Regions from separate parts of the Kitasatospora sp. NPDC093679 genome, predicted to be linked through region 4. Evidence: riboswitches for the same ligand, from Rfam matches in the RefSeq annotation. Region 4 holds a riboswitch; each other region holds the start of a gene.
The links. A riboswitch is a leader RNA that binds a small molecule or an ion and turns the genes downstream of it on or off. The one in region 4 is predicted to bind cobalamin.

Region 1 (7,199 bases), on a different contig from region 4:
GCGGCCATCGCGTACGAGGAGTCGCACTCCCACGAGCACGAGATGGAGATCGTCAGCCGGTCCCTGCAGTCCACTGCGGGCCTGGCCACCGGTGTCCTGGTGTTCGGTGTGGCCATGGGCGGCATCGCTGCCCTCGCCTTCTGCTTCGCCCTCGGCCGCGTCGGCCGCTTCACGCCGCGCGCCACCGCGGCCCTGCTGTCGGCCGCGGCGCTCGTCACCGTCTACGTGGTGCCGTTCCTCAAGTACCCGGCCAACCCGCCGTCGGTGGGCGATCCGGAGACCATCGGCAAGCGCACCACGCTGTACTTCCTGATGATGGCCCTCAGCGTGCTGCTGGCGGTCGCCGCCGTGATCGTCGGCAAGCGTCTGGCCCCCCGGCTGGGCAACTGGAACGCCACCGTCGTCGCCGTCCTGGGCTTCGGCGTGCTTGTCGCCCTGGCCTACGTCTTCCTCCCCGCGATCAACGAGGTCCCCGAGGACTTCTCCGCCGCGCTGCTCTGGCAGTTCCGCGTCGCGGCGCTCGCCATCCAGCTGACCCTGTGGGCGTCCTTCGGGCTGCTCTTCGGCCACCTCGCCGAACGGCAGCTCAACCCGAAGCCCGCCGCCCGCGCTGCAGCCGCGGTGGCCGCACCGTCGCACTGACGGCACCCGCAGCTCACCGGCGAAGGGGCGGTGGGAGCAACGAAGCGTTGCTCCCACCGCCCCTTCGCAGTTCCAACCGGAGGACTTTGTCTTGCGCCGCACGGCGCTCAGCCTCGCCGTCGTGCCACTGGGCGAGTGAGGATGTCCGTTCGGCAGCAGTCCGGCCGCGGCCCGTGGTGCGGCCGGGGCGGTCCGGACACGCGGCGGACACGGTCCAGCTCGGCGCCCTCCCGGACGGCCTGGTGGACAGCGCGCGCAAGCCGGGCGCCCCACCGCGATCGAGGGCCGCCGAAGGGGTCGGCGGACGGGCCGTCACCCGGCGCGCGTACAGCCACGCACACCGCGTCGGACGGAGTACCGGAGCAGTCGTACCCGGCGTCCAGCAGCGCCTGGACCTTCGCCTCGGTGGCGGTGGCGAGCAGGTTCACCAGCCCTGCGTCGGACACCGGAGCGGGCACGACGGCGAGGATGTTGATCGTGCCGGGGACATACCGGTCCGGCCGCGCCCCCGAGAGCGCAGCGTGCCCTTCTGGCGCGGCGGCCCAGGCCGGGACACCGATACCGGCCGTCACCAGGACGGTCGCACCGCCGTCCTCGGCCCATATGGCATGGTCGACCTCGGCCGCGGTCATCAGACCGACACCCTCACCGCGCAGCCCCTCGGCCTTCGCGAGCTCGGCGAGGTGGCGGTCCGGGTCGAGCCGGCTGTAGCCCGGGCGCACCTGGGCGTTGAGCACCCAGTGGCGCTCGCCGATCCCGCCGCCGAGCACCGCGCTGCTGACCATCCGCCAGCCCGGGCCCGCCCGCCACACCAGCAGGTGGCGGCAGGCGTCGTCCTCCCACCGCGCGGCCCGCGACACCACCGGTGCCACGGCGGTCGTCGGGGCGATCGGGGCTCCTGCGTTGATCAGCATGTCCTCTCCCTTCGTCCCGTCAGTCGATCACATGCCCGGCGTCCCCCGAGCAGCTGGGCCGGCACTGCGGTGCGACGACGACGGCCCGGTGTCCCCGACGGCAGCACTGCTCTACTGCCGTCGGGGACACCGGGTCAGGGGCTGAGCCGCGCCTCGGCGGTTGCCTGCGGTACGGTCTGCGCCCTGCTGGTGGCAGGTCAGGGGGCGGTGATGCCCGGCTGGGAGCCGGCGCCGAAGGCCCAGCCCTCGACGTCGCCGGGCGCCGGGTCGTAGCTGCCCGCGCCGAGGGTGCTGTAGTTCCAAGGGCCACCGTGCGCTGCGTGCCAGTAGGACCAGTACGCGGTCGCCGGGGCGCCGTTGCACGGGTTCGGCAGCGCGTTGATCCGGCAGACCATGCCGGGGAACCGCGGGTGGAAGGCGTAGGTGAAGCCGGCGCCGGTGAGGGCGGCGAGGCCGCTGGTGGGGTCGCCGGGGGCGCAGCCGGTCTGGATGCTGCCGCCGAGGGCGGTGAAGTCGACGACGACGGTAACGCCGGAGGTGCCGGTACAGGCGGCGGCACTCGCCGGGGGTGCGGTGGCGGTGGTGGTGCCGAGCAGGCCGGCAGTGAGGACGGCGGCCGCGGCGAGGGAGCCGAGGAGTCTGCGGCGGGGGCGGGTGCGGTTCACGGTGGTCTCCAGGTGGGAACGGGTGGCGGTCAGGGGCAGGTGAGGGTCGGTGCGGCGGGGCGGGCGCCGGCCGCGGTGAGGTGGGCGAGTCCGGTGCCGGACAGGCCGAGGACGGCCTGGGTGGTGGCCCGGGTGGTGGTGGCGGGGTTGAGGCCGGTGGCGTCGTAGGCGACGGCGCCGCGGTCCGTGGGCGTGGCGGTGCAGCCGGCCTGGAGCTTGGCGACGAAGTTCCAGGCCTTGAGCCCTGCGGCGATCCGGCCGCCGGCGAGCAGGGCCTGGGCGGCGAGGCCGGTGGTGTTGGCGTTCGCCGTGGTGGCGCCGCCGCTGGCGATGCCGCCGTCGGGGAGCTGGTGTCCGGCGAGCCAGGTCAGTCCGGCCTGGGCCTTGGCGTGGCGGCCGGTGGCGGCGAGGGCCTGGGCCGCGAGTGCGGTGGCGTCCGGGTCGCTGGCACAGGTCGCCTGACCGAAGTTCAGCGGGTAGCCGCCGTCGGCGCACTGGGTGGCGGCGAGGAAGTCGACCGCCGCGGCGGGCGCGCCGGCGGGGGTGCGGTTGAGGGCGAGCAGGGCGTAGGACTGGCCGAAGGCGTTGCTGTAGTCGCCCCACTGGGAGCGGTCGGAGAAGCGGCCGGCCGGGGTCTGCAGGGAGCGCAGCCGGGCAGGCAGGTCGACGCCACCGAACGTGGCCGGGTCGGCGCCGCGGACCTCGGCGGCGAGGAGGAGCTTGGCGGTGGCGCCGGCGTAGGCCTCGGTGGTGCCGTCGCCGATGTAGCCGGCGAGGATGTCCGGCTTGGCGAGCCAGGCGGTGGCATTGGCGGCCACCTGGTCCGCGGTGCGGGCGGCGGCGAAGGCGAGGACGGCGTCGACGGTCAGGCCCTGGTCCGGGTAGGAGACGCCGTCGAAGCCGGTCTCCAGGTGATTGCCGTCGACGAGTTGGCCGGCGAGCCAGCCGGCCGCGGCGGCGTCGGGACGCCGGGTGGTGGCGGTGGTGTCGGCCGCCGCGGTGGCGGCGGGCAGGAGCGCGGTGGCGGCGAGGGCACCGGTGACGATGAGGGCGGCGGCGCGCAGGCGCAGCTGCATGGGTGGCCTTTCCGGGCCTGCGTCCGGACGCGCCCGGCCGCGCCGCCGCTGCACGAAGGCAGAGGCAGTCGTGGGACAGGGGCTCCGACCCGCAGTCCGCGACGGGTGGAAGGACGGTTCCTCCGGTGCGGGTGTTCGGGCTTGCCGACGCGCAGGATGCGCGGCGGCCTACCGTTGCGGGTCAGCGCCGGATTTCGACCGGTCTTCCCCCATTGCCGGAGTTATCAGCTTTTCTGACGATTCATCATCTCGGCTGTGCGGAGGCGGGGTCAAGGGCCCGGCCGGACCGGCTTGGGACGGCTTCGTCACATCCGGCCGCAGGATCCGGATCCGGGCGCCGAAGGCGGCGCGGTCGACGGCGCGGCGCAGCGCGGCGAGAAGGCGGGGCCCGGCGAGGACGACCAGGGAGGCGTTGAGGACGCCGCGCGGGACGTCCCAGCCGAGGGAGGTGGTGGCGTAGAAGGCGGCGTAGCGGTGGAGGTTGCCGAGCGGGCCCGCCTCGGGGTCGTAGGCGACGGTGGAGGTGGGGTCGATGCTCAGCGGCCAGAACCAGAGGTTCATCACGATGCCGTAGAGGAAGCCCGCGAGGACGGCGTAGGCGGCGAGCATCGCGGTCTCGGGGCGGCCGGTGGGCCGGCGGGGCAGCAGGCCGGCGCCGAGACCGACCCAGGAGGCGGTGAGCATCTGGAACGGCAGCCAGGGGCCGATGCCGGCGGTCAGCAGGGCGGAGGCGAACATCGCGGTGGAGCCGAGCGCGAAACCGAACGCGGGCCCCATCACTCGGCCGCCCAGGACCATGATGACGAACATCGGCTCCAGCCCTGCCGTTCCGGCGCCGAGCGGTCGCAGCGCCGCGCCGACGGCCGCGAGGACGCCGAGCAGGGCGACGGCCTTGGCGTCGGCCGCGCCGTCCAGCAGGGCCGTGAGGACCACGGCGAGAACCAGGACCGTCAGCAGGGCGAACAGCCAAGGGGCGTCGGTGTCGTGGGCGACCGCCGAGGAGTGGTCGGCGAGGAACGGCCAGCCGAACCCGGCGATCCCGACCAGGGTGACGAGCACCAGCGCGAGGATCGAGCGCGGGCCGAGCCGGGGAAGGTCCGGCGTGCGGGCCGACAGATAGGTGGTGGTGGTCATCGGCGTCCCCCGGCGAGCGCGAGGCGGACTTCGTCAACCGTGAGCAGCGGCGCGGGAGCGAGGATCTTGGCGGTCTGCGGGGCGAACGCGGGCGAGGCGGCGAGCGCGTCCACGGCCGGTTCGTCGGTGACGATCTCGCCGTCCGCGAGGACGGCCACGTTGTCGGCGCACGCGGCGGCCAGTTCGACGTCGTGGGTGACCAGCAGCACGGCGTGGCCGTCCGCGGCCAGCTCCCGCAGGATCTCGGTGGCGCGCTGCTTGGCCGGATAGTCCAGGCCGCGGGTCGGCTCGTCCAACAGCAGCAGCTTCGGGCGGCGGACCAGCAGCACGGCGAGAGCCAGCGCCAGGCGCTGGCCACTGGAGAGGGTGCGCGGGTGGGCGGCCGGGTCGATGCCGGGCACCAGCCGACGCAGCAGGTCGGCAGTGGTGCTAAAGGTCGCCCCGGCTTCGCGGTCGGCGGCGGTGCACTCCGCATCGACGCGGTCGTGCAGCAGCAGGTCGCCGGGGTCGGCGGGGACCATGCCGACCAGGCCGGCCGCCTGCCGCCGCCTGAGCCGACCGGGCTGGGCTCCGTCGACCTCGACCGTTCCGGCGCTGGGCCGGTGCAGGCCTGCGAGGCAGGCGAGCAGGGTGGACTTGCCGGCGCCGTTGCGGCCCATCAGGGCGGTGATCCGGCCGGCGTGCAGGGTGAGATCGACACCGCGCAGCGCTGGGACGGGACCGTGGTGCGCGACCAGGCCGCGCACTCGGGCGACGCTCTCGCCGGGTACGGCGGCGGCCGGGCGGACCGGGACGGCGTCGCGCAGCGGGTGGCCGGCGGCGCGGCGGCGGGCGGCGCGGACGCTCAGCGCGACCGGGTCCCAGCCGAGCAGCCGGGACAGTTCGACCACGGGCGGCGCCACCGGTGCGTCGGCGAGGATCGCCGCGGGCGCGCCGTAGCGGACGGGCTCTCCCCTGCCGGGGACGAGCAGGGCGGAGTCGGCGTACTGGGCGACGCGCTCCAGCCGGTGCTCGGCGAGCAGCACGGTGGTGCCGAGGTCGTGGACGAGGCGAGTAAGGGCGGCGAGCACCTCCTCGGCAGCCGGCGGGTCGAGGGCGCTGGTCGGCTCGTCCAGAACCAGCAGCGCGGGTTGGGCGGCGAACGCGGCGGCGAGGGCCACGCGTTGCTGCTGTCCGGCGGAGAGCGCGGTGAGCGGGCGGGCCCGCAGGTCGGCGAGGCCGAGCAGGTCGAGGGTCTCCTCCACGCGGCGGCGCATCACCTCGGGCCGGTACGCGAGGCACTCCAGGCCATAGGCGATCTCCTCCTCGACCGTGTCGGCGACGAACGCATCGGCCGGGCGCTGCGGTACCACGCCGACGGTGTCGGCGAGTTCGCGCGGCGGGTGGTCCGCGGTGTCGCGGCCGGCGGTGCGCACACGCCCGTGCAGGGTGCCGCCGGTGGCGTGCGGGACGGCGCCGTTCACGGTCCGCAGCAGGGTGGACTTGCCGCTGCCGGTCTCCCCCAGCACCAGGACCAGTTCGCCCTCCGGGACGGCGAGGTCGACACCGGTGAGGACGGGCTCCTCGGCGCGCGGGTAGTGGAAGGTGACCTGCTCCCAGTGGACGGCGTTCACGGGCGCTTCCTCACAGGGTCGTTCAAGGCGGGGTCGACTGGTTCAGGGTCGGCACCCGAAGGTCGGACGTCCCGCAGGGGCTTGCCCGAGGACGGGCTTCCCGCCGCGGAGGCGACCGGTGCGGAGCCGTACGCGGCCGCTGGCGGTGGCGGTGTCAGATGGGCGGGCAGCAGCGCCAGCACCAGACCGGCGACAGCGAGCGGCGGCAGGCCGGGCAGCTGCAGGCTCCACGGGTCGGGTGCCAGACCGGAGTCCGGCCCGCCGGCCAGGACGAAGCAAACGGCCGCCCCGACGCCGCTTCCGGCGGCGATCCACTCCGGCAGCACCCACGGGTCGGGGCGGTAGCGGGTGTGCCGGACGGCCGTTCCGCCGAGGCGCAGCCCGGCCAGGCAGCCGGCCAGGCCCACGGCGAGCAGGACCGGCCCGGCGCTGCCGGTGGTCACCTCGCCGAGCGGCCCCACCGGGATCACGGTCGAGGAGTCGAACACGGCGTACAGGCCGACGACGACACCGAGCAGACCGCCGAGGGTGAGCAGGTGGACGGTGGTCCGGCGGCCGGCCGGCAGGACCGCCCGGCGGCCGTAGCCGCGCGCGTCCAGCGCGGCGGCGGTGGTCAGCGACCGGTCGAGCGCCTCCTCCAGGACGGGGACGACGATCGACAGGGTGCCGCGGAGCCCCTTGACGGGCAGGGCGCGCAGCCGCCGGGCCCGGCGCACCCGGGCGACGGCGGTGACCAGTTGCGGTGCGGCGCTGAGTGCGACGGTGACGGCGACGCCGAGTTCGTGCAGCGCCCTCGGCAGGGCACGCAGCAACCGGGCCGGGCTCGCCAGGGCGTTGGCCGCGCCGAAGCAGAGCAGCATGGCGGCGAGCCGGGCGCCGTCGTCGAGCGCCGCGTACGCCGCCTCCGCGGTGACCGGTCCGCCGAGCCGTACCCCGGCCATCCAGCCGGGCAACGGGATCTCCGGCAGGTCGAGCAGCACGGTGGTGCCGCCGGAGCCGACCAGCAGCGACTGGAACACCACCCGGATCAGCACCACCGTGATGCCCAGGCGCAGGAACACCCCGTACGCGCGGGCCCACGGCGCCTCGGTGCGGCGCGCCGACACCACGTACCCGGCAACCGCAGCGAGCAGCGCGAGCAGCAGCACATTGGTC
Region 2 (7,199 bases), on a different contig from region 4:
ACATGCCGCGGCGGACCAGGACGGCAGCGCGTACGGCGGCGGGGGTGGGGTCGACGCGGGCGGCCCGGCCCTGGGCGCGGTCGGCGTCGCGGCGCTGGCGGGCCCGCAGCGCGGCCTGGCGGCAGGTTGTACGGGCACAGCCGTAGTCCGCACACGACGCCTGCCCGTGACGCACCTGGCTACGCGCAGGCCGACGCGACGGCCGCACACCCGCCATCTGGTCCTGGCCCACCGTCACCACCCGTACCCCGCTCTCATCCATGGGTCAGGACGGCAGTATGCCGGGCGGTTGCCGAAGCGTGATCCGCAACGGTACGACCGCCCGGTGCCAACGGCACCGTGCCCACTGTTTTGGCGCCGTTCTCCCGAGCCGGGAAGCCGGCTTCGCCGGGACGAGAACCCGTCCGACGAGCCCATGCCCGCCGCGTCGCAGCGAATGCGGTCCGGCCTCATGCGGCTCGCCGCGGCGGGAGCTCGAGAAGGATGGCGACACTGCCCTGATCACCGCCCCGCGCGCCTACTACCAACTTCACGTCGGCGGGCTGCATGCCAACAGTGTCCTACCGGACCCACCCCTGTTACGGGACCGGAGGGTCACCACCGTGGGTCGGCAGCTTCGCGAGCCGCTGCGGCCGATCGGCAGGGACACGAGTCAGTGGCTGTTCCCCTGGCACTCGGGGCAGGCAATCAGCCCTCGACCGTTCGGTGCGACCAGGGTGCCCCAGCCGTTGCACCCACGGCAGTCCCGTGCCGGGGCGGGGCCGGACGGGCTGTTGCCGAAGGCTCGGGCCAGGAAAGCTATCTGCATGCAAACAACCGTAAAGGTTCCATTCTCAACTATCCAGGACATGAGGAACAACTGTTGGCAAAGTCCTGATCGATCATGGCCGGGCCCGGCCTGCCGAAGCGCACCGAGCCCGACCGCTTCGCAGCGGGACTTCCGGCCGGAGACCGGCGCTTTGTCCTCGCTTCGAACTGGGCTGACAGGTCAGTTGGCGAGTTCCCCGCGCAGGTGCCGAGCAGCGGCGACCAGGTTGTCCAGCGAGGCCCTGGTCTCGGTCCAGCCGCGGGTCTTCAGGCCGCAGTCGGGGTTGACCCAGAGCCGTTCGGCCGGGATTGCCGCGAGGCCGGTGCGCAGGAGTTCCACGGCTTCGGCGGTGCTGGGGATCCGCGGGGAGTGGATGTCCCACACGCCCGGCCCGACCTCGCGCGGGTAGCCGGCCTCGGCGAGTTCGCCGGCGACCTGCATGTGCGAGCGGGTGGCCTCCAGGGAGATCACGTCGGCGTCGAGCTCGTCGATCGCCGTCATGATCGCGCCGAATTCGGCATAGCACATGTGGGTGTGGATCTGCGTGTCTGCGCGAACGGCGGAGGTCGCCAGGCGGAAGGACTCGGTGGCCCAGTCCAGGTAGGCCGGGCGGCCGGCGGCGCGCAGCGGCAGGGTCTCGCGCAGGGCGGGTTCGTCGACCTGGACGACGGCCGCGCCGGCGGCCTCCAGGTCGGTGACCTCGTCGCGCAGGGCGAGGGCGACCTGGCGGGCGGTGTCGCCGAGCGGCTGGTCGTCGCGGACGAAGGACCAGGCGAGCATGGTGACCGGCCCGGTGAGCATGCCCTTGACCGGACGGTCCGTCAGGCTCTGCGCGTAGCGGAACCAGTCGACGGTCATCGGACGGGGGCGGGAGATGTCGCCCGCGAGGACCGGCGGCCGCACGTACCGGGTGCCGTATGACTGGACCCAGCCGTGCCGGGTGGCGAGATAGCCGGTGAGCTGTTCGGCGAAGTACTGGACCATGTCGTTGCGCTCGGGTTCGCCGTGGACGAGCACGTCCAGTCCGGCCTTCTCCTGGAAGGCGATCACCTCGCGGACCTCGGCCTCCATCCGCTCGCGGTAGGCGGCCTGGTCGATCCGACCTGCCGTCAGGTCGGCGCGGGCGACGCGCAGCTCGGAGGTCTGCGGGAACGAGCCGATGGTCGTGGTCGGCAGCAGCGGCAGGCCGAGGCGGGCGCGTTGGGCCTCGGCGCGCTGCGGGTAGGCCTGCGGCCTGCGCGCGTCGGCCTCGGTGATCGCACTCGTGCGGGCGCGGACGGCCGGGTCGCGGGTGATCGGCGAGTTCGCCCGCGAGGCGAGGTCGGCGCGGTTGGCGGCGAGGTCGGCGGTGATCGACGCGGTGCCCTCGCGCAGGCCGCGGGCCAGCAGCGCCACCTCGCTCGCCTTCTGCTTGGCGAAGGCGAGCCAGCGGGCGATCTGCGGGTCGATGTCGCGCTCGGCGTCGGCGTCCAGCGGGACGTGCAGCAGAGAGCAGGAGGTCGCGACGTCGACGCTGCCGGCGAGGCCGAGCAGGGTGGCCAGGGTGGCGAGTGACTTCTCCAGGTCGTTGATCCAGATGTTGCGGCCGTCCACGACACCGGCGACCAGCCGCTTGCCGGGCAGGCCGCCTGCGGCGGCCAGGTCGTCGAGGTTGGCGGCGGCCGGGCCCGTGAAATCCAGGGCCAGCCCGTCAACGGGGGCCTTGGCCAGTACCGGCAGTGCCTCGCCGAGGCGGTCGAAGTAGCTCGCCACGAGCAGCTTCGGGCGGTCGGCGAGGCCACCCAGGTCGCGGTAGGCGCGGCCGGTGGCGTTCAGCTCGGCCGGGGTGCGGTCCTGGACGAGCGCCGGCTCGTCCAGCTGCACCCACTCGGCGCCCGCGGCCTTCAGGTCGGCCAGCAGGTCGGCGTAGACGGGCAGCAGCCGGTCCAGCAGGGTGATCGGTTGGAAGTCGGCAGGCACCCCCGGGGCGGGCTTGGCGAGCAGGAGGTAGGTGATCGGGCCGACCAGCACGGGCCGGGCCCGGTGGCCGGCCGCCAGGGCCTCGCCGAGCTCTGCGACGGCCTTCGCCGGGTTGGCGACGAACACGGTGTCGGGGCCGAGTTCGGGCACCAGGTAGTGGTAGTTGGTGTCGAACCACTTCGTCATCTCCAGCGGCGCGACGTCCTGGGTGCCGCGTGCCATGGCGAAGTAGCCGTCGAGCGGGTCGGCGTCGACCGCGGCGCGGTGGCGGGGCGGGATCGCCCCGACCGCGACGGTGGTGTCGAGGACGTGGTCGTAGAGCGAGAAGTCACCGGTCGGCACCTCGGTGACGCCGGCGGCGGCGAGCTGCCGCCAGTTCTCCCGGCGAAGATCGGCTGCGGTGTTCTCGAGGGCGTCGGCAGTGACGATGCCCTTCCAGTAGCCCTCGATCGCCTTCTTGAGCTCTCGGCCCTGTCCCTGGCGGGGGTATCCGTGGACGGTGGCCAGGGTCGCCGCGGCTGCGGACTTCGCTGTCAAGGGACTCTCCTTCGCGAGTCTTGCTCCTGTGGCCCGGAGACGGGACGAAGACGCGAAGGGAGGACGAACCGGACGGCAGCCCGCAGAGAAGTGCGTGCCTGATCCGCCTGGTGTGGTCGCCGACCCGCCCTCGAGGTCACCGGATGTCCGCCCGCGGATCATCCTTGGGCGGGCAGCGGGCAGGTCTTCGGACTCGCGGACACGTCCACCTTGTGAAGGGCGGACACCTACTGGCCGTCGCTTCCCAGACCCGACCCGGGCCCAGTGCGTATGACGGCGGTCGTTCCCACTCACCGCTGCGGGGCAGTCCCGGATTCCCACCGGGTTCCCTCTTACGACACCCTGCCTGGCGGGCAGGGCGAACCAGCTGCACCGGCCAGCTTAGGCCGAGCCGGGCGGACTCGTGCGCCATGACCCAAGAATGTCCGCATGGTGAGCACACCGCGGATGCCTGCGCCGGCCCCGTCCGGGTGACGACCTCGTCAGTCAGGTGCCTGCTTCGGGATTCACCGGGTAGGGGACGAAGGTGCTGGTGTGCTCGTCGACCGCGAGCGGGCGGCCGATGGCGGGGGCGGCGCGCTGCGGGCAGGCCGGGCGTTCGCAGACCTTGCAGCCAAGGCCGATCGGCGTGGCGACCGCCGGGTCGGCCAGGTCCAGTCCGGCGGAGTAGACGAGGCGGTCGGCGTGCCGGAGTTCGCAGCCCAGCCCGATCGCGAAGGTCTTGCCCGGCATGCCCCAGCCGCCCGGGGAGCGGGTGACGGCCCGGGCCGTCCAGAGGTAGCGGCGGCCGTCGGGCATCGCGGCGACCTGGACGTGCACCCGGCCGGGCGCGGCGAAGGCCTCGTAGACGTTCCAGAGCGGGCAGGTGCCGCCGGTGCGCGAGAAGTGGAAGTCGGTGGCGGACTGCCGCTTGGAGACGTTCCCGGCCCGGTCGACCCGGACGAAGGAGAACGGCACCCCGCGCAGCCGCGGCCGCTGCAGGGTGCTCAGCCGGTGGCAGACGGTCTCGTAGCCGACGCCGAAGTGGTCGGCGAGGTGCTCGATGTCGTACCGGGACCGCTCCGCCTCGGTGTGGAACGCGGCGTACGGCAGGACGAGGGCGGCGGCGAAGTAGTTGGCCAGGCCGATCCGGGTCAGTGACCAGGCGGTGGAGCCCTCCGGGCTGTCCTGGGCGGCGAGTTCGGAGAGCAACGGGTCGTGCTCCAGGTAGGCCAGTTGGGTGGCCATCCGGAAGGCCTGCTGGCCGGGGCGCAGTCGGCCCGACAGGTGGAGCACGCGGGCTTTCGGGTCGTAGCGGTGGAGTTGCTCGCCGCCGGTGGCGACCTGGACCCGGTGGCCGGCCGCCAGTCGTTCCGCCAGTACGGCGCGGACCTCGCCGCGCCGGAGCCGGATGGCCGCGGCCAGGTTCTCGGCGGCGGTGTCGAGCTCGTGGACGTAGTTCTTGCGGCGGTAGAAGAACTCGCGGACCTGCTCGTGCGGGGTGAGGGCCTCGGCCGCGGGCCCGCGCTCGCCCGCGAGGACTGCGAGCTGCTCGGCGACGGCGCGCCGCTCGCGGCTCAGATCCGTCAGCAGTCGTGCCACGGCGGGCAGTCGGGCGGCGACCTCGGCGAGGTCGCCGGGAGTGACGCGGCCGCCGGCGATCTCTTCGCCCAGCGATTCGCGCAGTTCGGCGGTGAGCCGGGCGCTGTCGGGTGGGGCGAAGTAGCCGGCGTCGACGCCGAACGCCTCGGTCAGCCGCAGCAGGACCGGGACGGTGAGCGGGCGGGCGTCGTGCTCCAACTGGTTCAGGTAGCTGGGCGACAGCTCGACCAGTCGGGCCGTCGCGGCCTGGCTGAGCCCGCGGTCCTCCCGCAACCGGCGCAGCCGCGCCCCGGCGAACGCCTTGCTCATGCGGCCCCCTGCTCCTCGACCCAACGACACGATGCCGCAGCCTAACCGGAAGGTGGACCGTTGATCATTCGCAAGCTTCGCTGATTCGCCGATCCGGCTTCGCAGAAGTTGGCAACGGTCCATGGATGACGGACGCGTTCCTGGGATGCCAGAGTCGTTGCTGCGGCCGGGAGGCGCACACGACAGCACCGAATTCCCAGGTCAGTCACCCCTGGATCGGCTGTCCGGGCGAACCGTCTCGCGGTCCGGTACCGCCGCCCGGCGCCACCCGGCCGCACGCTCACCCCCATGCGGTGAGACATATCACACCCTTCGCAATCCAGCACCCTCGGGAGCAAACCATGACGACGTCGGTTCGGCAGCAGCAGGAGCAGCAGGCGGCGGAGCTGGCCGCACGGTGGGCGGCCGACCCGCGCTGGGCCGGCGTCGAGCGCACGTACAGCGCCGCCGATGTGGTGCGGCTGTCCGGTACCGTCCGCGAGGAGCACACCCTGGCCCGGCGCGGCGCCGAGCGCCTGTGGCGGCAGCTTCACGAGCGCGACTACATCCACGCACTCGGCGCACTGACCGGTGGTCAGGCCGTGCAGATGGTCAAGGCCGGGCTGCAGGCGATCTACCTGTCGGGCTGGCAGGTCGCCGCGGACGCCAACCAGGCCGGGCAGACCTACCCCGACCAGAGCCTCTACCCCGCCAACTCCGTTCCCCAGGTGGTCCGCCGGATCAACAACGCCCTGCTGCGCGCCGACGAGATCGACGCCGCCGAGGGCAACGACGGCCCGGACTGGCTGGTGCCGATCGTCGCCGACGCGGAGGCCGGCTTCGGCGGTCCGCTGAACGCCTTCGAGCTCACCAAGGGCATGATCGCGGCCGGTGCGGCGGGCATCCACTACGAAGACCAGCTCGCCTCGGAGAAGAAGTGCGGCCACCTCGGCGGCAAGGTCCTCGTCCCCACCGCCCAGCACATTCGCACCCTCAACGCCGCCCGCCTCGCCGCCGACATCGCCGACGTCCCCACCCTGATCGTGGCCCGCACCGACGCGCTCGCCGCCAACCTGCTCACCACGAACGTGGACGAGCGCGACGCCCGGTTCTGCACCGGCGAGCGCACCGCCGAGGGCTTCTACCGGGTCGAGCCCGGCATGGCGCCGGTCATCTCGCGCGGCCTGGCCTTCGCCCCGTACGCCGACCTGCTCTGGGTGGAGACCGGCACCCCGGACCTGGCCCAGGCCCGGGAGTTCGCCGAGGCGGTCAAGGCCGAGTACCCGGACAAGATGCTGGCCTACAACTGCTCGCCGTCCTTCAACTGGAAGGCCGCCCTGGACGACGACCAGATCGCCAAGTTCCAGCGCGAGCTGGGCGCGATGGGCTACCGCTTCCAGTTCATCACCCTGGCCGGCTTCCACGCCCTCAACCACTCCATGTTCCAGCTCGCGCGCGGCTACGCCGAGCACGGTATGACCGCCTACGTCGACCTCCAGGAGGCCGAGTTCGCCGCCGCGCCGGACGGCTACACCGCCGTGAAGCACCAGCGCGAGGTCGGCACCGGCTACTTCGACCAGGTCTCCACCGCGCTCAACCCGAACGCCGAGACCCTCGCGCTCACCGGCTCCACCGAGGCCGAGCAGTTCCACTGATCCGGCCTGTGCCGTAGTGACCTGCGCCTACGGCACTCCCGGTCCGGCGGCCGCCCCGCGGGGCGCTCCACGGCCGCCGTTCACCCCGCCCGGGGCCTCGTTGAGGGACGACGCCCCGGGCCACACCCTTCTGGAGAACCGGATGAGCACGACCAGCCGCACCACGATCCCCGTCGAGATCCTCGGTGAGCACGAGGACCGCTTCGAGGAGATCCTCACCCCCGAAGCACTCGACTTCGTCGCCCGCCTGCACGACGCCTTCGCCGACCGGCGCACCGAGCTGCTCGCCGAACGTGCCCGCCGCGCCGCCGCCCTCGCCGACGGCGGGACCCTGGACTTCCGCCCCGAAACCCGCGCCGTTCGCGAGGACC
Region 3 (7,199 bases), on a different contig from region 4:
AACGGGACTTCGCGCACGGCGCGGCGCAGGCCCTGGGGTGGATCCTCGGGCACACCGGCGTCCGCTTCTGACCCCCGCCTCCGAGGTGGGCGGGGTCGGCGGGGCCGGCTGCGAACGCGCCTCGGTCAGCCGAACGGGCCGTCGGTGGTGAAGCGGTGCAGGTGGCGGGCGAAGGCCTCGGCCTCGCCCGGGGGCCAGTCGGCCAGGGCGTCCGCGATGCGGTCCGCGAGCCGGGTGCGTAGTTCCGCGACGGCCTGCCGGCCCTGCCCGGTCAGCACGAGCAGCTGTGCGCGCCGGTCGCCGGGGTCGGGTTCCCGGCGGACGAGGCCGGCCTCCTCCAGACGGGACGCGCGGCGGGTGACGCCGGACCGGTCGATGCCGACCTCGGGTGCCAGGTCGGCGGCGCTGCGCGGCCCCGTGCGGGCGAGGGCGCTGAGCACCGGGTAGGTCGTTTCGTCCAGGGCCTCGCCCATGCCTTCGGTCAGCCGGCGGTGCAACTGCGTGCGCGTGGTGCGGCGCAGCAGGACGCCCAGGGATTCCGCGATCTCCTGGCCCACTTCGTTCTCCATGCCTCCAGATTAGCGTGCGAGTCGCACGCATTGCCTGGCGACCCGGGGCCGGTACGGCGACTGTCGCATGCCACTGAGAGCGCGATCACGCCTGCTCCGAACCGGGCCCCCCTGGCGCGACCAGGGACAACACCCGGACGGTCGACGGCGGCACCGACCTCGCACGACTCCCGGCCGCGCCCCGGCCGGGGACCACGCCGCCGAAGGCTACCCGTCACGGGGCGGGGCCGACCCCAGGGTCATCGGCAACTCCGCATCCAGGATGCCTTGTTGAACTTCTTGACGTGAACATACAGCGCTGTAAAGCTCATCACACCGGTCTGGACCAGTACCTCTGAAAGCGCTCTCCCCATGCAGGCCCCACGCCTGCCCCCGAACCGAGGAGAACCCACGCAATGAGGCACGTCAACGGCATCCGGGCGGTCCTTCCCGCCCTGCTCGCCCTCACCTCCCTGGGCTTCGGCCTCTCCCCCGCGGCGGCCGCCCCGGACACCGCACCGGCGGCGGCCGCCGCGCGGCCCGCCCCCGCCGCCGACCCGGGGCTGGTCGACGCCCTCCGACGCGACCTGGGGCTGACTCCGGATCAGGCCCGCACCCGTCTCGACCAGGAGGCGACCGCGGCCCGGCTGCTGCCCCGGGTGCGCGACCTCGCGGGCTCCGCCTACGGCGGCGCCTGGTTCGACCCGGTCCGGGGCCGCCTGGTCGTCGGGCTCACCGACTCCGCGCACGCCGCGGCCGTCCGGGCCACCGGTGCGGCGACCGCCCCGGTGGCCCGCACCGAGGCCGCCCTCGACGGGGCGAAGGCCGCCGTGGACACCGTGAGCAGGAACCGTCCCGCCCCGGCCGCGGTCACCGGCTGGCGGGTCGACCCCCGCCGCAACGCGGTGGTCGTCACCGTGGCGGCCGGCAGCAGGACGGACGGCCGGGTGAAGGCGTTCCTGGACGCCGCCGCGGCCGCCGGGCCGGTCGCGGTGGAGGAGACCGCGCAGCAGGCCCCGCGCACCCTCTCGGCAGGTGTGGTCGGCGGCGACCCGTACTACATCAACGGCAACACCCGGTGCTCCATCGGCTTCGCCGTCCAGGGCGGGTTCGTCAGCGCCGGCCACTGCGGCCGGGCCGGCAGCAGCGTCGTCGGCTGGGACGGCTCGGCGATGGGCTCGTTCGTCGACTCGTCCTTCCCCGGCAACGACTACTCCTACATCCGCATCGGCAACGGCTGGTGGACGGTTCCGGTCGTGCTCGGCTGGGGCACGGTCAGCGACGTGCTCGTCCGCGGCTCCTGGCAGGCGCCGGTCGGCTCGTCGGTGTGCCGGTCCGGCTCCACGACGCACTGGCACTGCGGCACCGTCCTCGGCCTCAACGAGACGGTCAACTACAGCCAGGGCGCGGTCTACCAGCTGACCCGCACCAGCGTGTGCGCCGAACCCGGCGACTCCGGCGGCTCGTTCGTCACCGGCGACCAGGCCCAGGGCGTCACCTCGGGCGGCTGGGGCAACTGCTCCTCCGGCGGCCAGACCTGGTTCCAGCCGGTCAACGAGATCCTCTCCCGCTACGGCCTGACCCTGGTCACCGCCTGACGCACCGCCGCCCCGCACCGCTCCACGGCCGGGCGCCCGCACCGTGCAGGGTGCGGGCGCCCGGCCCGCCGGCCTCCGCGGGCGGGTCTCACCCGCCGCGGGAGGCCCAGAAGAGCCGGATCTCGTCGAGCCGGTCCAGCAGTTCCTCCTCGCGCTCCTCGAAGGCGGCCTCGTCGATGCGCCCGGCGAGCAGGTCCCGTTCGAGCGCCTTGAGCTCCTCCTCGACGGGCGCCGGGTCGTAGAAGGTCTGCTCGGCGGCCTCCGCGACCCGCTCGGCGACCCACACCACGCCGCGCACGGGTGCGAGCGGCAGGGTGAGCAGACCGGTCAGCAGACCCATGGCCCGCCCCCTACTGGACGAAGCTGTAGGGCGGGAGCGGCCCGTGCACCCGCAGGGTGCAGTCCTCGCCCCAGCGCCCGGCCAGCTCCGCGGCCGCGGCCCGGAACCCGTCCTGCCGGTCCGCCTCGACCAGGAAGGAGCCGCTGACGAAGTCGTTCCCGGCGGGTTCGTTCTCCCGCGTCTCGCGCGCCAGCGGGCTCAGTTCGTCGAGGAGTTCGGCGGCGGCGGCGCGGTTGCGCTGCTGGATCCCGTCGGCCACCAGCTCGCCCAGCCTGATCTTCGGTGCGGGGTCGGGGCTCCGCCGGGTCTCCTCGTTCAGCCGCCGGGCCTCGGCGGAGTCCCGGAGGATCCGCCGGAGCAGGGCGTCCTCGTCGAAGGAGGCCTTGACGAGGTACTCGGCGCAGCCGTCCAGGGCGGACAGGCGTTCCCGGTAGGCGTCGACCTGCTGGTCGAGGACGCCGATGACCTCCTGGTCGTCGGCCGCGACGGCGCCGAACCGCAGGGGCAGGACGGGGCCTTCGGACATCAGGCGTTCGAGCACCTCCTGGTGGGCCACGAGGTCGCGCCGGCGTGCCCGGAGTCCTTCGGGTGCGTGGCTGACCACGGCCTTCAGGCCGGACCCGGTGAGGGCGCGCAGTTCTTCGGGCGGGGAGCCGACGCCGGTCAGCTTGCGCAGCCGCGCGGGGTGACTGTCGGCGGTGATCGCGTACACGTAGACGGACATGGCTCACTCCTCCCTCGACCGGGTGGCCCGCCGGGCGCGCGGTCTCTCGCGCCTCTCGCGCGGTTCGGGCTCCTCGTCCCCGCCCTGGAGCTTCTCGCGGACGGTGTCGGTGACCGCTTCGACGGCACCGGTGATCGCGCCCTTGCTCTTGCCGCGGGATCCGCCCTCGCTGATCTCGCCGACCAGGTCCGGCAGTTTGGCGGGGGCCTTGCGGCCCGATTCCAGGTCCAGCCGGTTGCAGGCCTCGGCGAAGCGCAGGTAGGTGTCCACGCTGGCGACGACCACCCGGGCGTCGATCTTCAGGATCTCGATGCCGACCAGGGAGACCCGGACGAACACGTCGATGACCAGTCCCCGGTCCAGGATCAGTTCGACGACGTCGTACAGCGTGCCGGTGCTCGCGCCTCCGGTGGTCACACTGCCTCCGCCGCTCTGCGGCACCACGGTCACGGCGCCTCCTCTCGTCGGCCGCGTGCTGTACCGCGGCTCCTGTTCGGTCCGTCGTCGCTGCCGGAACTACCCCCGGCGCCGGTCGACCTCGGCCCGCGTGTAGCGGCGGGTCCGCTCGTAGCCGACCAGCTCCCCGTCCTCGTCCAGCTGCACCCGGTAGCTCGCCAGGACGCTGCTGGTCTCCGGGATCCGCTCGACCTCGACCACTTCCACCTCGGCCTGCCAGCCCTCCTCCGTGCGGCGCAGTCCGGAGACGGACTCCGGCGACCTTCCGAGGAGTTCGGCCAGTTGCGAGGCCGCGGTGCGCATCGCCTGCGCGGCGGACACCCGGCGTCCGCCCGTCCGGGCGGGTCGGGCGTCGCCGTCGTCGGCGGCTCGCGCGGAGCCGTCGGTGCGGCCGGTACGCCGGCGCGGTGGCTCGGTGTCTCGGGCTTCGCGGGGCATGGTCCTGTCCCTCCGTTGCCGTGGGTCAAACGGCGCATACCCGTCTCAATCACTTCAAACAGGTCATTCCGCCCACGGCCCGGCTCCGGTGCCGACGGCCGCGCCGGCGGCGACGGTCCGCGGAGGGCCGGATGCGCACGGTCACGGCGGCAGCGCCCGGGCCCGTCCGGCCCGTCCCCCGAAACGGCCGTCGGGAAGCTCCAGCCGCGCCGGTACAGCCCGTCCCGGGCCGACGACGGCGAGCACCGCCGGTTCTCGGTCGAGCGGGTGCGCGGTGCGGCCGGCGACCTCGACGGCGAGACGTCCACGCCGCTGGAGGACGCCGGACGGCCGGTGGTGTTCGCCGGCGCGGGCACCGGGATCGCCTCCGGGGCGGGGATGCTCTCGCACCCGGTCGCGGCCGAGTCCGGACTGCAGGCCGGCCCGACCGAGGGCCGACCTGACGCGACGGCCGACCCGGGCCGACGTTTACGGTGGCCACGCCGCGGTATACGCGCTGGTCAGCAGGCAGGGCCCGGACCACGGTGCCGGTCCCGGCCGGGAGGCGGACCGGCTCCAGGCATCTCCCCGGACCGCCTCCCCCACACGGCCCGCCGCACATCCAAGGAGGCCACCGTGATCATCCTCGGCGTCATTCTGCTCATCATCGGCTTCGCCACCGGCATCGGGTTCCTGTGGACCATCGGCATCATCCTCGCCCTCATCGGCCTCGTCCTGTGGGTCGCCGGCCTCACCGGCCACGCCGCCGGCGGCCGCCGTCACTACTACTGATCCGGTCACGGCCGGCTCACCGGCGGCGCCGCGGACCCCCTCCGCAGCGCCGCCGCCGTGTCCGCCCCGGAGCGTCCACCCCCGGGGAGGGCGGCCGAGCGGCGGACCGCGCTCCGGACGGGCGAGTTGAGTGGCCGTCCGGAGCGCCACCGCGTGGTGCGACCAACATCACGCGATCGACGCGCGCCGGCCGCAGGGCCCGCGGAACCGGCACCGCGGGCATACGAACCGGCTCCCGGTCCGCTCCGTGCTTCGCGCGCCCCCGCAACAAGCCTTGGCCCCGCCCGTCGGAGGCGGTACCTTCTCGGGCGACAACTGAAATCGACGGTGCGTGGAAGTCCGGTGAGATGCCGGCACGGTCGCGCCACTGTGAATCGGACCCCGCAGCCTGCCGGGACCGAAAGTCAGACCCGCCTCCGTCGCTCGTGCTCCACCGAACGGGACGCGTGTTCCCAAAGGAGGTCGGCCATGGCTCACCCCATCGCCCCCGCCGCTGCGCCGGCGATCACCCCCATCTCGCTGAAGACCATCCTGCCGTGGGCGGTGTTCTTCACCGTCCTCATGCTGGCCCTCGTCTACTTCGTCGGCGCCGAGCAGGGCGCGACGTCCCTCATCTCCGGCGAGGACGTGCACGAGTGGGTGCACGACGGCCGGCACCTGCTCGGCTTCCCCTGCCACTGACGGGGGCCGCGTGAACTCCGCAATCGTCAGGGGCCTCCTGGTCCGCGGCATGCTGGCCGGGCTCGCGTCCGGCCTGCTCGCCCTCGTCGTCGCCTACTTCCTCGGTGAACCGCGCATCGACGCGGCCATCGCGTACGAGGAGTCGCACTCCCACGAGCACGAGATGGAGATCGTCAGCCGGTCCCTGCAGTCCACTGCGGGCCTGGCCACCGGTGTCCTGGTGTTCGGGGTGGCGCTCGGCGGCATCGCCGCCCTCGCCTACTGCTTCGCCCTCGGCCGCGTCGGCCGCTTCACGCCGCGCGCCACCGCGGCCCTGCTGTCGGCCGCGGCGCTCGTCGCGGTCTACGTGGTGCCGTTCCTCAAGTACCCGGCCAACCCGCCGTCGGTGGGCGACCCGGAGACCATCGGCAAGCGCACCACGCTGTACTTCCTGATGACGGCCCTCAGCGTGCTGCTGGCCGTCGCCGCGGTGATCGTCGGCAAGCGCCTCGCCCCGGCCCTCGGCAACTGGTACGCCACCGTGGTGGCCGTCGCCTGCTTCGCCGTCGCGGTCGGGCTCGCGTACGCGTTCCTGCCCGCGGTCAACGAGGTCCCGGAGGACTTCTCGGCCACGCTGCTCTGGCAGTTCCGCGTCGCGGCGCTCGCCGTTCAGCTGACGCTGTGGACGTCCTTCGCCCTGGTCTTCGGCCACCTGGCCGAGCGGCTGGTCGACCCGAAGCCCGCCACCGCGACCCCGGCCGCGGGCACCTCGCCGGAGGCGGCCCCCGCGGCCTGACGTCCGACCGGCACGGCAGCACGGCACCACCACCGACGGCCGGTGGGAGCGACCCCGCGTCGCCCCCACCGGCCGTCGGCCGTGCCGGCCGGGCCGTGTCGACCGGCCCGGGCGCCGTCCGCGGGCCGGCCCGGCTCGGATCAGCCGGGGTTGACGATGACGGACACGCCCCAGCCGATCGCCGCGAGGACGACGGCGAAGCACAGAACGGCGACCGCGACGTGGAGCGGACGGGCGGCCGGGGCCCGGCCGGGATGGTCGCCCTCCCCCGCCGGGGGGTTGAGGACGCGTACGCCGACGGCGAAGAGTGCGGGGAGCCCGGCTCCGGCGAGCAGCCCCACCACGACGATCTTCCAGAGCGCGTTCAGGTTGATCCAGGAGTCCATGCGGCTCACCTCGCCTGCGGGGGATGCGGGACGGCTCGGGGCGGGTCAGACACGTCCTGGGAGCCGTCTTCGAAGGGCGCTCGGGTGGTCGGTTCAGGGGCGCGCGTGGGGACACCTGTGCGGCATCCGTACGCCTTTGACGACACGTCCTAGTCCGTCCATGCGGCGTTGACGTTCTCCGGGGTCACGGCCGGGCGCCGGGAGGCGACGTAGAAGGCGACCGAGGCCAGCACCAGCACCGCGAAGACGACGCCCACGCCGGCGGTGCCGCCGATCCCGTTCGCGACCCAGTAGGCGAGGGCGCCGACCACGGCCGCGGCCGGAAGGGTGATCAGCCAGGCCGCCACCATGCGGTGGGCGATGTGCCAGCGCACGACCGCGCCCTGTCGGCCCACCCCCGAGCCGAGGATCGAGCCGGTGGCCACGTGGGTGGTGGAGAGCGAGTAGCCGAAGTCGGTGGAGGCGAGGATGACCGCGGCGGA
Region 4 (7,199 bases):
CACCTACCGCCTGGTCCCGATAGCATCCACCGGGACAGCGTCCCCATGTACCCGATCCCCGCGGTGGCCCCCGTCCAGCGGCCATGATCCCCCGCGACTAAGGTCTTCGATGCCCATCAGCCCGTCCCCTCACACCTCCGTCCCGGACGGCGACCCCTTCGCCGCACCGACGGCCGGTCGGCGTCCGCGCGTGACGATCGCGCGCGGCGCGACCCCCTGGTTCGCCCCGACCCTGGCCACCGCCGCCGTGACGACCGCCCTCACCCGGCGCTCCGGCAAGTGGGCCCTGGCGGCTGTCCCGGCCTGCGCCCTCGGTGCGGGCATGCTGTGGTTCTTCCGCGACCCGGAGCGTGAGATCGGCACCGGCAGAGTCATCTCCCCCGCGGACGGCGTGGTGCAGTCGATCGACGCCTGGCCGGACGGCCGGACCCGGGTGGCCATCTTCATGAGCCCGCTCAACGTGCACGTCAACCGGGCCCCGCTGCCCGGCACCGTGACGTCCGTCGAGCACGTCGCCGGCGGCTTCGTCCCGGCGTTCAACAAGGACAGCGACCAGAACGAGCGGGTCGTCTGGCACTTCGACACCGAACTCGGCGACATCGAGATGGTCCAGATCGCGGGGGCCGTGGCCCGCCGCATCGTGCCGTACGTGAGCGCCGGCACCAAGGTCGAGCAGGGCGAGAGGATCGGTCTGATCCGCTTCGGCTCCCGCGTCGACACGTACCTGCCGGCAGGCGTCGAGGTTGGCGTCGAGGTCGGCCAGAAGACCACCGCCGGGGTGACGCGCCTTGACCGTGACTGATCCTGAGACTCTCGTCGGCCTCGGAGACGAGGAGGAGACGGAGCTGCGGCGCCGCCGCTGGGCGCGCGACCGCGAGCTGCGGGCGCCCCGTTCGCCGCAGCACCTGTCCACCGCCGACTTCCTGACCCTGGGGAACGCCGTCTGCGGCTTCCTGGCGATCTACTCGATCACCACCGGGGTCCTGATGCCGCACCTCACCGGTGAGACCACCGCGCCGAACCGCAACAGCGCCGCCACCGCGGTCACGCTGCTGCTGATCGGCTCGATGTGCGACCTGTTCGACGGCCTGGTGGCCCGCAAGCTGCGCTCCTCGGCGCTGGGCGCGGAGCTGGACAACCTGGCCGACCTGATCAGCTTCGGCATCGCCCCGGCGTACTTCGTGGCGGTCTGGGGCATCGTGTCGCCGGACAGCAACCAGCAGCTCTCGGCGTTCATCGCGCTGACGGTCCTGCTGGCGGTGGTGCTGAGGCTCGCCCGGTTCTCGGCCGTCAAGATGCGGCCGGGGATCTTCCAGGGCATGCCGTGCCCGATGGGCGCGATGACGGTGATCGCCATCGTGCTCCTCGACCCGCCGTTCGTGCCGGGCCTGCTGATGATCTTCGGTGTGGCGTACCTGATGGTCAGCCGCATCGAGTACCCGAAGCCGCAGGGCCTGCTCGCCACCGCGACGCTCTGCTGGATCGTGGTCTCGATCGGCTGCCTGGCGGCCTGGGCGGCCGGTCTGCCCGGCGGCGACCTGCTGATGCACATCGGTGCCGTCGCCCAGATCACGCTCGCCGCGATGGCGCCGCTGCTGGTGATCCGCCGCAAGGTCGGCCAGAAGGTGGGCGACGTCCGCGCCCGCCGCGCGGAGTCCCGCGGCTGCTGAGCCGGCGGGAGTCCCCGCAGACCCGACGAGAGGGGCCCGCATCCGAACCGGATGCGGGCCCCTCTCGCGTGCCCGGGAGGCGGGTGCGGGCGGTTACCGGCCGGCACCGCCGTCGTGGACGCTGAAGGCGGAGCGGCGGGCCGCCCGGGCCACCGACGGGTCCGGGTGCACGCCGGAGACGGCGGTCAGCACCGAGGCCGCCCGCGGGTGGCCGGACTGCCGGGCCCGGTTGAACAGCCGCACCGGCTCGCCCGCCGAGGCGCCCTCGACGTGCGGCACCAGCAGCGCCGTGTCGCCGTGGTCGAGGACGGCCGCGGCGGTGTCCACCCACAGCCAGGCGGCGTCCTCCGCGCCCAGCACGTCGGCCGGGGACACCGGGCCGTCGTCGGAGCGCTCGGCCAGCCAGAGCAGCGCGTACGGCCGCAGGACCTGCTCGTCCACGGCGGCCCGGACGGCCTGCTCGGCGGGGCCGCCGGCGACCCGCAGGGCCTCGAAGGCGAGGCCGCGCAGCAGGGCGTCCTCGCCGCGGGCGGCGTCCAGCAGCTCGGCGACCGCGCGGTCGGCCGGCCGGGCGGCGACCCAGGCCCGGTACTCGGCGCGGGCCGGCCCCGGGGTGTAGTCGGCGCAGGCGGCGAGCAGCTCCAGCGCGTCCTGCTCGATGTGGCCGGCGGCGGTCTGCGCGACGGTGCAGATCTCCTCCAGCTTGGCGCGGACCGCCCAGTGCCCGAGCGGGGAGAGCTCGGCGGCGTCGTCGCGGCGCTCCAGGGCGCCGACGGCGGCCAGGCCGTCCAGCATCCAGTCGAGGACCGCGGCGACGTCGGCCGCGGAGGTCGGGGTGTCGATCTGCGGCTCCCGGCAGGTGCCGCGGACGGCGGACATCGCGGAGGCGGCGTGCGGCACCGGCGAGGGGCCGAACGAGCCGGTGCCGGCGCCGTGCCGGCGCTCGTCCAGGCCGCGGCGCAGCAGCTCCAGCAGCTCGTTGTCCGGGACGGGCCCGTCCACCAGGTGCAGGAAGGACAGCAGGTGCGGCGCCTGGTCGACGGCCTGGCCGGCCAGCAGGGCGAAGACGCCGCGCATGGCCGCGGGCGGCACGGGCGCGAGCAGCGTCCAGGCGTCGAACAGCGCGGACCAGCCGCGGACCACCGCCTCGTCGTCGTGCTCCCAGGCGTTCAGCCGCCAGCCGGGCCCGGCGCCGCCGTCGCGCAGCTCGACCAGGCCGACCAGCAGGGCCTGGCCCCAGGCCTTGGCGGCGGCACCGACGGTCATGGCGAGGGCGCGCCCGGCGGCCCGGGCGTCGTCGGGCAGCAGCTCGCCGCGCTTGTCGACCTCGCCGAGCTCGCCGGCCCAGCGGGAGATGCGCACCGCGTCGGCGAGCATCCGGCGGGCGAGCGGGGCCAGCTCGGCGGGAGCGGGGAAGCCGTCCGGCACCGGCACCCGGCCGCGGCCCGGCTTGGGTGCGGGGGTGCGGCGACGGACCGGCCCGCCCGGAGGCGTGCTCTCGGGCCGGCGGGCTGCTCCTGGCAGACGGGTGACCGTCGCTCCGGTGCGGATCGCGGGCTGGAGCGGGGCATCACGGTCGCGCGGGTTCCGAGACGTCACGCCGAGCAGTCTTCCCCGTGTACCGGCCTTCTGTCACATCGAGTTCTACGCGCGATCGTAGGTCCGGTCCGCGGACGGGGGATGAGATCGGGCAACAGCCACCAAACCGGGTCCTCCGAGCGGGAAACCTGGCATGAGCACACCCCTCGCGGGCGGGCCCGCCGGGCTCACAGCAGCGGGGTGAGCCAGCGGCGCAGCGCCTCGCCGTAGCCGTCCGGGTCGGCGTTCCACAGGGCCGCGTGCGCGCCGTCCGGGACGGGGTGCAGGCTCACCAGGTCGTCGCGCCGCCGGGCGAGGCGCTCGGCCGCCGCGAAGGGCGCCACCGCGTCCACGGGGCTGTGCAGCAGCAGGGCCGGCACGTTCAGGTCGGTGCCGTCGGCCAGCCGGGCGAAGCCGGCCAGGTCGACCTTGGTGCGGCCCTCGGCGGCCAGCGCGCCGAGCTCGGCGAGCGGGGCGGGCACCCCGGCCCGGGCGGCCTCCTGGCGGACGGTCGTCGGCCAGTCCAGCACCGGCGAGTCCAGCACCAGGCCGGCGATCGACTCCCGCCAGGCCGAGCGGGCCGCGGTGTGCAGCGCCATCGTCGCGCCGAGCGACCAGCCGAAGAGCACGATCCGGCCGGCGCCGTTCGCCTGCGCGAGGCGGACGGCGGCGTCGACGTCCCGCCACTCGGTCTCGCCGAAGTGCCCCAGGCCGTCCGGCGAGGGCGGGGCGCCCGCGTCGCCGCGGTGGGTGACCACCAGCACGGGCATCCGCAGCGCGTGCAGCAGCGGCAGCACCGGGAGGGCCTGCTGCCGGTCGGCGCCCGGACCGTGCACCAGGACCGCCCACAGCCCGCGGATGCCCGGCAGGTACCAGGCCGGCATCGGGCCGAGCTCGCCCTCGACGTCGCTCGGGGTGAAGTCCAGGCCGAGCGCGGAGGCCGGGTCGCCGAGATGCACCCGGGCGGTCACCCGGACCTCCGTCCCGCTGTACAGCGAGCCGGCGCCGGTGGCGAGCAGCCGGCGGGTGACGCTCTGCGGCCCGGTGGCCAGCACGTCGCCGACCACCGCGTGCCCGCCCCCGGCCCACTCCAGGGCGTAGCGGCCGGGGCGCTCGGTCTCCACGCTGCGGGTGAGCATGACGCGGTCCGCGGCCAGCTCCTGCACCCGGATGCCCGGTCCGCCCGCCTGCCCGGCGGCCGCGAAGGCTCCCGCGAACCCGGGCCGGACGGCCCGTTCGGACACCCGGCGGCCGATCAGCAGTGCCGCGGCACCCGTCCCGACGGCGGCGGCCGCGACGATCGCGGCGGTTCCCCAACGCATGGCGCTCCCGGTGTGGCGGCACGGACATGGCGATCCCAGTCCACGCCCCGGCCCGGGAGCGGGCCACCCGGGCGGGTCCGTCCGGGCGGGTCCGTCCGGACGGACCGGACCGGGCGGCTCAGACCGGCACGTCGGTGCCCCGGCGGGCCAGCAGCTCCCAGAACCGCTCCGCGAGCGGCCGGGCCGGCGGGCGGGCGGCGTCCGGCACCGACGAGCCCCAGTGCCCGGGGACGAGGTACTCGTCCTGCAAGTCGGCCAGCACCCCGCCCAGCAGGTCGTACGGGACGGGCACGATCCGGCCCACCTCCCGCAGCTGCGCCTGCCAGCGGCCGTCCACCACCTGGCGCAGCCGCCGGTCCAGGTCGTCCTGACGCCCGGTCACCCGGACCAGCACCCGCAGCGGTAGCCCGAGCACGTGCGCCAGCGCCAGGCCCTGCTCACCGTCCGCGTCCCAGCGTCCGGTGGCCTCGGCCCTCGCGTAGGTCTCCGCACCCACCCCGATCCGGTGCGCGGCCTGCTCCCGGGTGAGCTCCCGGGCCAGCCGGAAGTCCCGCAGGGTCGCCGGCGCGACGCCCATCAGCCGGGCGGGCGGGCACCACAGCGCCCGGGAGAGCGCGATGAACTCCTCCTCCGACGGGAGGAACTCACCGGCCTCCCAGGCCGCCACGTGCGAGGGCAGCAGCCGGACACCGTGCGCGGCCATGGCCTCGGCGACCTGCTCCGGGCTCAGGCCGAGCCCGGCGCGGTGCGCCCGCGCGGCCGGCGGGGAGAACGGCACCGGAGGCGGTGCGGACGGTCTGCGTCGCATGCGACAAGAACGTACGGGCGCCCGCGCGGCACCACCCACACGCCGAACGCACGAACCCGGCCCCGGCGGGACCGCCCGCCGCTGGAGGATCGTACGGGGCGGGCGGCGACGGAATCCGGCGACGGAGTGTGACCAAGCCCTCCGGAGGCTTTGTTGACTGGTGGTCGGAGCGCGTGATGGGATCTCGGGGCCATACGGAGGCATGCAGAGGAAGCCGGTGCGAATCCGGCGCGGTCCCGCCACTGTCACCGGGGAGCACGCTCGACCTGCACGGTCACGGCGGTCCGCCACAGGGCCGCTGGAAGGCCCGAGCGCGCGCCGGACCCGGAAGCCAGGAGACTCTCGCCGCCGGTTCGTCGATCCAGGGCGCGGACCCTGAGTGAGGACACGCACGCCATGCAGGCTGCCCAGCGGTCACCGCTGCGCCCCGACCGGGGAGCCGGGCCGTGGCCCGGCTGAGCTCCGCCCCCTACCTGCTGGGCGCCGTGGCCGGCCACCTCGCCGACACCGCCTTCGCCGATCCCCGCCGCGGCCACCCGGTCGCCCTCTTCGGCAGCGCCGCCGGACGCCTGGAGCGCCGGCTCTGGCGCGACCACCGGGGCGCCGGCGCCGCCTTCACCGCGCTGAGCGTGGGCGCCGTCGCAGCCGGGGCCGCCCTCGCCGACCACGCGCTGCGGCGCCGTCCCGCGGCCCGCGCCGCGCTCGCCGCGGCCGCCGCCTGGACGGTCCTCGGCGGCACCTCGCTCACCCGGGAGGCCCGCGCGATCGGCCGCTCCCTGGAGGCCGGCGACCTCGCCGCCGCCCGCGGGCGGCTCCCCCACCTGTGCGGGCGCGACCCGAGCGCCCTGGACGAGCAGCAGATCGCCCGCGCCGTCGTCGAGTCCGTCGCCGAGAACACCGCCGACGCGGTCGTCAACGCCCTCACCTGGGGCGCGCTGGCGGGCACCCCCGGACTGCTGGCCTTCCGGGCCGTCAACACCCTGGACGCGATGGTGGGCCACCGCTCGCCCCGCCACCTGCGCTTCGGCTGGGCCTCCGCCCGGCTCGACGACGTGGCGGGCTGGCCGGGCGCCCGGCTCACCGCGCTGCTGACCGTCGCCGCGGCGGAGCACCCGCGGGCCGCCTGGAAGGTCTGGCGGCGCGACGGGTCGTCACACCCCAGCCCCAACGCCGGACAGGCCGAGTCGGCCTTCGCCGGCGGCCTCGGCGTCCGCCTCGGCGGCACCCTGCGGTACGGCGAGCGTGTCGAGCACCGCCCCGTCCTCGGCGCCGAACTCCGCCCGGTCGCCGTCGCGGACATCGAACGCGCCTGCCGCCTCTCCCGCCGCGTCGGCATCCTGGCCCTGGCCGTCACCACGGCCGCCCGCGGCCTCACCGGCCTGATCGGGGCATCCCGGGGGCGCGGGGAACCGCGCGCGGCGGAAGTGACGGCGCCGCACCTTCCGTTCCGCGCAGATCCGCCCACCGTCGCGGCCGGGACGGCCGTCCTCACCGCCGGCGCCACACGCAAGCAAGGGAGTGTCACGTGACGAAGGCTCTGCTGGTGGCAGGGACGACCTCGGACGCGGGCAAGAGCGTGGTCACGGCGGGGATCTGCCGGTGGCTGGCCCGGCAGGGGGTGCGGGTGGCGCCGTTCAAGGCGCAGAACATGTCGCTGAACTCCTTCGTCACCGCGGACGGCGCCGAGATCGGCCGCGCCCAGGCGATGCAGGCGCAGGCCGCCGGGGTGGCGCCGGAGGCGGCGATGAACCCGGTGCTGCTGAAGCCGGGGGCGGACGGCCGCAGCCAGGTGGTGCTGCTCGGCCGGCCGGTCGCCGAGGT

Region 1: it holds a riboswitch for cobalamin, as region 4 does, so the genes downstream of both, AB0O09_RS30705 (peptidase) here and AB0O09_RS14595 (cobalamin biosynthesis protein) in region 4, are expected to answer to the same signal.
Region 2: it holds a riboswitch for cobalamin, as region 4 does, so the genes downstream of both, metE (5-methyltetrahydropteroyltriglutamate--homocysteine S-methyltransferase) here and AB0O09_RS14595 (cobalamin biosynthesis protein) in region 4, are expected to answer to the same signal.
Region 3: it holds a riboswitch for cobalamin, as region 4 does, so the genes downstream of both, AB0O09_RS01220 (CbtB domain-containing protein) here and AB0O09_RS14595 (cobalamin biosynthesis protein) in region 4, are expected to answer to the same signal.

What each region holds. Positions count from the first base shown of each region.
Region 1 covers NZ_JBFBDW010000051.1:22,523-29,721, forward strand. The annotation lists gene AB0O09_RS30690 (CbtA family protein) at 1-642, shown strand, start outside; gene AB0O09_RS30695 (adenosylcobinamide amidohydrolase) at 750-1,556, opposite strand; gene AB0O09_RS30700 (flagellar hook-length control protein FliK) at 1,754-2,221, opposite strand; gene AB0O09_RS30705 (peptidase) at 2,251-3,297, opposite strand; cobalamin riboswitch at 3,406-3,559, opposite strand; partial or broken gene AB0O09_RS30710 (ECF transporter S component) at 3,703-4,431, opposite strand; gene AB0O09_RS30715 (ATP-binding cassette domain-containing protein) at 4,428-6,044, opposite strand; gene AB0O09_RS30720 (energy-coupling factor transporter transmembrane protein EcfT) at 6,041-7,199, opposite strand, start outside.
Region 2 covers NZ_JBFBDW010000051.1:11,040-18,238, forward strand. The annotation lists gene AB0O09_RS30650 (hypothetical protein) at 1-175, opposite strand, end outside; gene metE (5-methyltetrahydropteroyltriglutamate--homocysteine S-methyltransferase) at 989-3,304, opposite strand; cobalamin riboswitch at 3,465-3,687, opposite strand; gene AB0O09_RS30660 (short-chain fatty acyl-CoA regulator family protein) at 3,791-5,194, opposite strand; gene aceA (isocitrate lyase) at 5,536-6,828, shown strand; gene aceB (malate synthase A) at 6,971-7,199, shown strand, end outside.
Region 3 covers NZ_JBFBDW010000001.1:270,348-277,546, reverse strand. The annotation lists gene AB0O09_RS01260 (hypothetical protein) at 1-71, shown strand, start outside; gene AB0O09_RS01255 (MarR family transcriptional regulator) at 126-569, opposite strand; gene AB0O09_RS01250 (S1 family peptidase) at 965-2,146, shown strand; gene AB0O09_RS01245 (gas vesicle protein GvpG) at 2,235-2,486, opposite strand; gene AB0O09_RS01240 (GvpL/GvpF family gas vesicle protein) at 2,497-3,210, opposite strand; gene gvpJ (gas vesicle protein GvpJ) at 3,214-3,660, opposite strand; gene AB0O09_RS01230 (gas vesicle protein) at 3,727-4,104, opposite strand; gene AB0O09_RS01225 (DUF6131 family protein) at 4,720-4,875, shown strand; cobalamin riboswitch at 5,150-5,308, shown strand; gene AB0O09_RS01220 (CbtB domain-containing protein) at 5,344-5,556, shown strand; gene AB0O09_RS01215 (CbtA family protein) at 5,567-6,331, shown strand; gene AB0O09_RS01210 (hypothetical protein) at 6,472-6,717, opposite strand; gene AB0O09_RS01205 (inorganic phosphate transporter) at 6,867-7,199, opposite strand, start outside.
Region 4 covers NZ_JBFBDW010000014.1:16,562-23,760, forward strand. The annotation lists gene AB0O09_RS14570 (phosphatidylserine decarboxylase) at 110-802, shown strand; gene AB0O09_RS14575 (CDP-alcohol phosphatidyltransferase family protein) at 846-1,670, shown strand; gene AB0O09_RS14580 (hypothetical protein) at 1,764-3,269, opposite strand; gene AB0O09_RS14585 (alpha/beta fold hydrolase) at 3,437-4,570, opposite strand; gene AB0O09_RS14590 (transcriptional regulator) at 4,689-5,378, opposite strand; cobalamin riboswitch at 5,585-5,720, shown strand; gene AB0O09_RS14595 (cobalamin biosynthesis protein) at 5,852-6,907, shown strand; gene AB0O09_RS14600 (cobyric acid synthase) at 6,904-7,199, shown strand, end outside.